2 regions of the Escherichia ruysiae genome follow, and region 2 is predicted to be linked to the other one. Evidence: predicted binding sites of a transcription regulator. Region 2 holds the regulator's gene; the other holds the start of a gene.
The links. The regulator PhoB, encoded in region 2, activates phosphate uptake and scavenging genes when phosphate is short. The targets are predictions, from matches to a motif close to CTGTCATAAAACTGNCNNAT.

Region 1 (3,418 bases), 510 kb from region 2:
GGAGTATTCACTTTCTGGCAGTGGTTCCACTCGTTTGTCTGAAACCCGCAACAGCAGCGGCAAACGGAAATGACTACCTGAGAAGACGATCATATTTTTATTCTGATTGATGGTAAATTCTTTTATCTCGGTGGGGAATTTCCACAGACGAACGATATCCGGTTTCCACGCCAGTACTTTCTCTTTCATGTTGAGGAACACTTCTGACATTGACTGACCAGAAAGGCTACTGCGTCCGAGGCCGATAAAATTATCACCACCAAGGATATCCAGTACCGTAGCGCCGTTATCCATCGTGTTGCGCTTCACCGCCAGCGTCTCTTGCTGCGGTTTGTCGCCACGGATGACAAAAAACAGGTTATTGCGATCCTGCTTATTGAGGTATTTCCATGCCGTGTTGTTCATCGCCAGATGGTCGGAAGAGACGACAATGACGGTATCTTTAAACCACGGAGAGGCTTTGATTTTATTGATAAACGCCGCAATGTTCTCCTGGCTGCAACTTACCGCGCTGAATGACTGGTTCGGTTTACCGTCAAAATCATATTTTTTGCGATTACAGGTACGAGAGATAAAACCATCCGGGTGATGGGTATCGACCGTCAGGGTAAACAGTGAGAACCGTTGACCGGAGCGAGACAGCTCCTCAAATTTTTTCCATGCTTCATCCAGCACGGTATCGTCGTAGAATCCCCAGTCGTTGCGATAATGTGGGTCTGCGACCACGCTTTTCAGCTCTTCCGAGCCGTACAAATGGTCGAAACCGTGTGATTTCAGGAACACATCTTTACCGGCAAAACGCAGATTGGCTCCCTGTACGAAATAGTTCTGATAACCCGAGTTTTTCAGAATATCGCCCAGACAGATGTTCTGCGGGAAGAAGCTGGAAACGGATGCAGAAGCGTTGCCTTCAAATGGAGCAAAAAGCGGAATGCCACACTGGGAAGCCACCATGCCCGCAATCGTGTAGTCCGTTCCCGGCAACTGCTGCGTGTGGCTGAAATCCAGACTTTCATTTTTCAGCGCGCCCAATTCAGGCGTGAGATCCGGGAAAGCATCGTTGTCAAAATAGGTGCGCTCGAGGCTTTCTCCGTAGATATAAACCAGGTTGAGTTTCGGGTCAGGAATGGTTTTCGACGGTTCTTTATAATAAGCCGCAAAGTCCGGATCGCCGTCGCGTGACTGTGATTTCACCAGTTCCGTTATCTGACGAAACGCCGGGCTGGCATCGACAGAAGCCAGTGCCAGCAAGAGCGCCAAAAGGCTGTAACCAAAATGGTGCGGATGATGACGGCGGCGGCGCAGGATCCAGCCCAGTGCACCGAAAACGACTGCCAGTGCCAGTACAATGCCAATACCTGGCAGGATATATTTGCTGACGCCTGCACCGGTCAGGCTGTTGGTTAAGGTATAGAGAACCGCGTCGTTAATGCCATCGCCAGTAAAGTAGTCACTGGCAAAAAGGGTGATATTTAAAACGACAAATAGCCCCAGCACCGTTAATGTGGCGGCAAACCACCAGGTGTTACGTCCCGCTTTCCATGCGTAGATCAGCACAGAGGCGAGAAACAAGGCAAATGAGAGTAGTTCTGACAACGGGCGATCCTCACTAAACCAGGCTGTGTAGCCGATGCTTAAGATTTTTTGAGAAACACAATGTAATGGCGCTGCCATATTGCTGCAATTCTAGTGTCAAAAAAATGCGATGTTGTTAGGAATTAGTTTATAAACAGACTTTTTTGATCGGGGTTGTTTCCCGCATAGCAGGGGATGAAAGCGTCAGAAGCGGGAAAAAGAGAAGGGGATTGCCGCGCCAGCCGATTAACAGCTAAAACGCGGCGTTATGCGGATCAAGAGATAAAGTTCAGACCTTGCTTTAATACCAGATCGCAGGCTTTGGTTTTCACTTTCTCCGCCAGCGGAGTCGTACCGATGTTATCCAGATTAAGCTGCTGGCCATCTTTGGTTTTCAGCAAACCCTGAATACCGTCCAGATAGTTGGTGTCTTCTTTCTGCTCTTCGCTGTTCAGACCTAACTTTTCCAGCACCTGGTTTTTGATGTTTTCCGCATCGGTCACCGAAGCCAGCTTTTGCTTCGCGCAGTATTGCAGAATGCCTGCGGCATTGTTCATGTTATCTGCGCTTAATGCCTGGTTGCCGCTACTAAGCAGGTTAGTTAATGAAGCGAGCGACCAGCCGCCTTCCTGTGTAGTGCTGTTTTGATTGCTTAACTCGCTGGCGGCACTGGAGAGCGCATCTTTCCAGGAAGCGGCATTTACCCCGGTGGAAATTAATGCGCTGGCGGTAATTGCACAGCACAGAAGGTGTTTAACAGTTTTCATCATCATTACTCAAGGTGGAATTGTGTCGCAGTATAACGCCGGGAATGGGGATTAATACTCTTTACCCGTTACCCGACTACGATAACTGTCCCAGTTGAAGATCACCCACAGACTGTTACCCAGGCGCATACGATCCATAACACGCTCGCCCAGCAACTTCGTCATTTCTTCCATATTGCTGTTCGTCAGCATTCCGGTTGGGCGCTTGGAAGAAGAACGACGATCGACGATCTGATTGATGATCACTTTTTCGTATTTAGATTCGGTCTGCACGCCGATCTCGTCGATCACCAGTAGATCAACGTTGCTCAGATCGTTGAGCAGTTGTTCTTCACTGACGCCGCTATTTCTGAAGGTATCTTTCATCGCCGACATAATATCGGCAACAGTAATAATCAATACCGATTTGCCGCGCAGCAGTAGTTCGTTGCAGATTGCCGCCGCCAGATGGTTTTTACCGGTGCCCGGCTTGCCAGAAAAGATAAAGCTGGCGATGTTGCCGTCGAACTCTTCGACATATTGACGCGCTTTGCTCAACGCATTCATCTGCCCTTCGCATTCAACACGATAGTTCTCAAAGGAACAGTTCTGATGCAGCGGACGAATGCCGGAGCGGTTAAAGGTGCGCTGCATTTTCATCGCCCGATTCTCGCGCTCCAGAGCGGCGGAGCGGAGCGCCCCTTGTTCTTTCTGCCACGCCAGAAGTTCTTCACCCGTTTTGAAGGCGGGTTTGATATGGGCAGGCATCATTTTTTGCAGGCGTTGCATCAGGTCGCCAACGTTTTTCATCGTTACCCTCTGAATCCTGGTGGAATTTGGCTGTCAGGTTCGCTGACCGTGTTCACATCTCGTTTGGCTAGTCCGCCGTTGCTGGCGCGGCCAATTTGCAGACTGCGCGCCAGTTTTTGCTGCCACTGCACATGGTGAAAAACTTTACCTTCCGCCTGCCAGTAGGCAATGAATGAGGCCAGTTCTTCGGCGGTAGCGGGTTCTCTTAGTGCCACGCCCCATAACGCGGCCTGGCGGGTAAAGTCGGCATCGGGTCGCCAGTCTGGGTACATGGCAAATTTCCCCAT
Region 2 (3,418 bases):
GCCCGATTCTGGCTCCAGAACGCGCGATACGCTTCACCTTTCACTTCAAACTCCACCTCCGCCAGACATTCGGCGGTATCGCGGGTCATGAGATCATTTTGCGATTGTGAAACGTTAGAGAGGCGCGGAGTTTCGTGATACAGCGCCAGACAAATGGCGTCCAGCAGGGTGGTTTTCCCCGCACCGGTCGGGCCGGTAATTGCAAACAGCCCGTTGCTGGCGAACGGCTCGCGGGTGAAATCAATCTTCCATTCGCCTTTTAATGAGTTCAGGTTTTTCAGGCGCAGGCTGAGAATTTTCATGCTTCGTGTTCTCCGGCGAGGGTCTGCAATGTCGTGGCGAAAAGATGTTGCAAGCGTTGATGCTGCGATTCATCAAGTTCTTCCAGTGCCAGACGGCGATTAAAAACATCTTCGACGCTAAGTTCGCTGAGGGTTTCACGCCGTTGGCTGGCTAACACACGCTCGCGCTGTTCACGACTCCGGCGTACCAGCAATACTTCGACAGGCAGTGATTCGGTTAATGCCTGGATTTTGCGCTGAATATCATGCAGATACTCATCGGTAGTGATTTCAATATCCAGCCAGACAGGTGGTTCCTGTGGCACATCGCGCCATTGTTCAAGCTGTTCGGTAATCGACGCCAAATCGCCTTTCAGCACCGCCATCGGTTGTGTTACCGGTACGTTCAGGTTTTCCACGCTCTCTAATTTGCCGTTTGAAAAAGTTACCAGATGGACATATTTACTCTTGCCGCACTCATCAAAACTCAGTGGGATGGGGGATCCGCAATAGCGAACATGTTCCATGCCGCCAATAATTTGCGCGCGGTGAATATGTCCAAGCGCGATGTAGTCGGCTGGCGGAAAGTTTTGTGCCGGAAACGCGTCCAGCGTGCCAATATAGATGTCACGCACGGCATCACTTTTACTGGCACCCACAGTCGTTAAATGCCCCGTGGCGATGATGGGAAGAGGTTGATTGCCGCGCAGCTTGCAGGCATCTGCATAGTGTTGTTGATAATAATCGGTGATCGCTGCCAGCAAATGTTGCTGTTTTTCCATGCCGTTAAGTCCCGCCTGGCTGGTAATAATGTCACGCGGGCGTAAAAAAGGAATGGGACACAGCACTGCGCCTGGCGTCCCGTCGCGACGAGGCAAGATTTGCGGCGCATGTCCGGCGCTGGCGACCACAGTAGTATTGAGGAACGCCATGATATCGCGCGATTCATTCAACGTGGCGACCGAGTCATGGTTTCCCGCCAGTACCACCAGATGACAGCCAGTTTGCTGTAAATTGACAACAAAACGGTTGTATAACGTGCGGGCGTAACTGGGCGGCGAGCCGGTATCGAAAACATCACCGGCAACAATAATCGCATCCACCTGATGGGTTTGTGCTGTCTCCAGCAGCCAGTCAAGAAAAGCCTGGTGTTCAGCTTCGCGGCTTTTACTGTAGAAGTTCTGGCCGAGATGCCAGTCTGAGGTGTGAAGGATGCGCATAACGATTCTCTGGCGAAAAAGCATGGGCGCGATTATACCCAAACAGATGTGTCATTTGCTTTTTTCTGCGCCACGTAAATCAATAACCTGAAGATATGTGCGACGTGCTTTTCATAAATCTGTCATAAATCTGACGCATAATGGCGTCGCATTAATGATCGCAACCTATTTATTACAACAGGGCAAATCATGGCGAGACGTATTCTGGTCGTAGAAGATGAAGCTCCAATTCGCGAAATGGTCTGCTTCGTGCTCGAACAAAATGGCTTTCAGCCGGTCGAAGCGGAAGATTATGACAGTGCTGTGAATCAACTGAATGAACCCTGGCCGGATTTGATTCTCCTCGACTGGATGTTACCCGGCGGCTCGGGTATCCAGTTCATCAAACACCTTAAGCGCGAGTCGATGACCCGGGATATTCCAGTGGTGATGTTGACCGCCAGAGGGGAAGAAGAAGATCGCGTGCGTGGTCTTGAAACCGGTGCGGACGACTATATCACCAAGCCGTTTTCGCCGAAGGAGCTGGTGGCGCGAATCAAAGCGGTAATGCGCCGTATTTCGCCAATGGCGGTGGAAGAGGTGATCGAGATGCAGGGGCTAAGTCTGGATCCGACATCTCACCGGGTGATGGCGGGCGAAGAGCCGCTGGAGATGGGGCCGACAGAATTTAAATTGCTGCACTTTTTTATGACGCATCCTGAGCGCGTGTACAGCCGCGAGCAGCTATTAAACCACGTCTGGGGAACCAACGTGTATGTAGAAGACCGCACGGTCGATGTCCACATTCGTCGCCTGCGTAAAGCACTGGAGCCCGGCGGGCATGACCGCATGGTGCAGACCGTGCGCGGTACAGGATATCGTTTTTCAACCCGCTTTTAACGCCTTGCTCATCGGACGCAGAGCAGGGCTTATGATTTCATAACTGGAGTATCTTACGTGCTGGAACGGCTGTCGTGGAAAAGGCTGGTGCTGGAGCTGCTACTTTGCTGCCTCCCGGCTTTCATCCTGGGTGCATTTTTTGGTTACCTGCCCTGGTTTTTGCTGGCATCGGTAACAGGACTGCTTATCTGGCATTTCTGGAATTTATTGCGCCTTTCATGGTGGCTGTGGGTTGATCGCAGTATGACGCCGCCACCGGGGCGTGGTAGCTGGGAACCGCTACTATATGGCTTACACCAGATGCAGCTGCGAAATAAAAAACGCCGCCGCGAGCTGGGCAATCTGATTAAACGCTTTCGTAGTGGCGCGGAGTCGCTGCCCGATGCGGTGGTGCTGACCACGGAAGAGGGCGGTATTTTCTGGTGTAACGGACTGGCGCAACAGATTCTTGGCCTGCGCTGGCCGGAAGATAACGGGCAGAACATCCTTAACCTGCTGCGTTACCCGGAGTTTACGCAATATCTGAAAACGCGTGATTTTTCTCGCCCGCTCAATCTGGTGCTCAACACCGGGCGGCATCTGGAAATTCGCGTCATGCCTTATACCCATAAACAGTTGCTGATGGTGGCGCGTGATGTCACGCAAATGCATCAACTGGAAGGGGCGCGGCGTAACTTTTTTGCCAACGTAAGCCATGAGTTACGCACGCCGTTGACGGTGTTACAGGGTTACCTGGAGATGATGGATGAGCAACCGCTGGAAGGCGCGGTTCGCGAAAAAGCGTTGCACACCATGCGCGAGCAGACTCAGCGGATGGAAGGGCTGGTGAAGCAGTTACTGACACTGTCGAAAATCGAAGCCGCACCGACGCAGTTGCTCAATGAAAAGGTTGATGTGCCGATGATGCTGCGCGTTGTTGAGCGCGAAGCTCAGACTCTGAGCCAGAAAAAACAGACATTTACCTTTGAAATAGATAACGACCTCAAAGTGTCTGGCAATGAAGATCAGCTACGCAGTGCGATTTCGAACCTGGTCTAT

Region 1: the regulator PhoB is predicted to act here: its motif matches at 1,690-1,709, upstream of opgB (phosphatidylglycerol--membrane-oligosaccharide glycerophosphotransferase).

The regions. Positions count from the first base shown of each region.
Region 1 covers NZ_JAVIWS010000001.1:3,265,231-3,268,648, forward strand. Annotated here, with positions in the region: gene opgB (phosphatidylglycerol--membrane-oligosaccharide glycerophosphotransferase) at 1-1,596, opposite strand, end outside; gene yjjA (DUF2501 domain-containing protein YjjA) at 1,851-2,345, opposite strand; gene dnaC (replicative helicase loader DnaC) at 2,394-3,131, opposite strand; gene dnaT (primosomal protein DnaT) at 3,134-3,418, opposite strand, start outside.
Region 2 covers NZ_JAVIWS010000001.1:3,771,183-3,774,600, forward strand. Annotated here, with positions in the region: gene sbcC (exonuclease subunit SbcC) at 1-302, opposite strand, end outside; gene sbcD (exonuclease subunit SbcD) at 299-1,501, opposite strand; gene phoB (phosphate response regulator transcription factor PhoB) at 1,691-2,380, shown strand; gene phoR (phosphate regulon sensor histidine kinase PhoR) at 2,438-3,418, shown strand, end outside.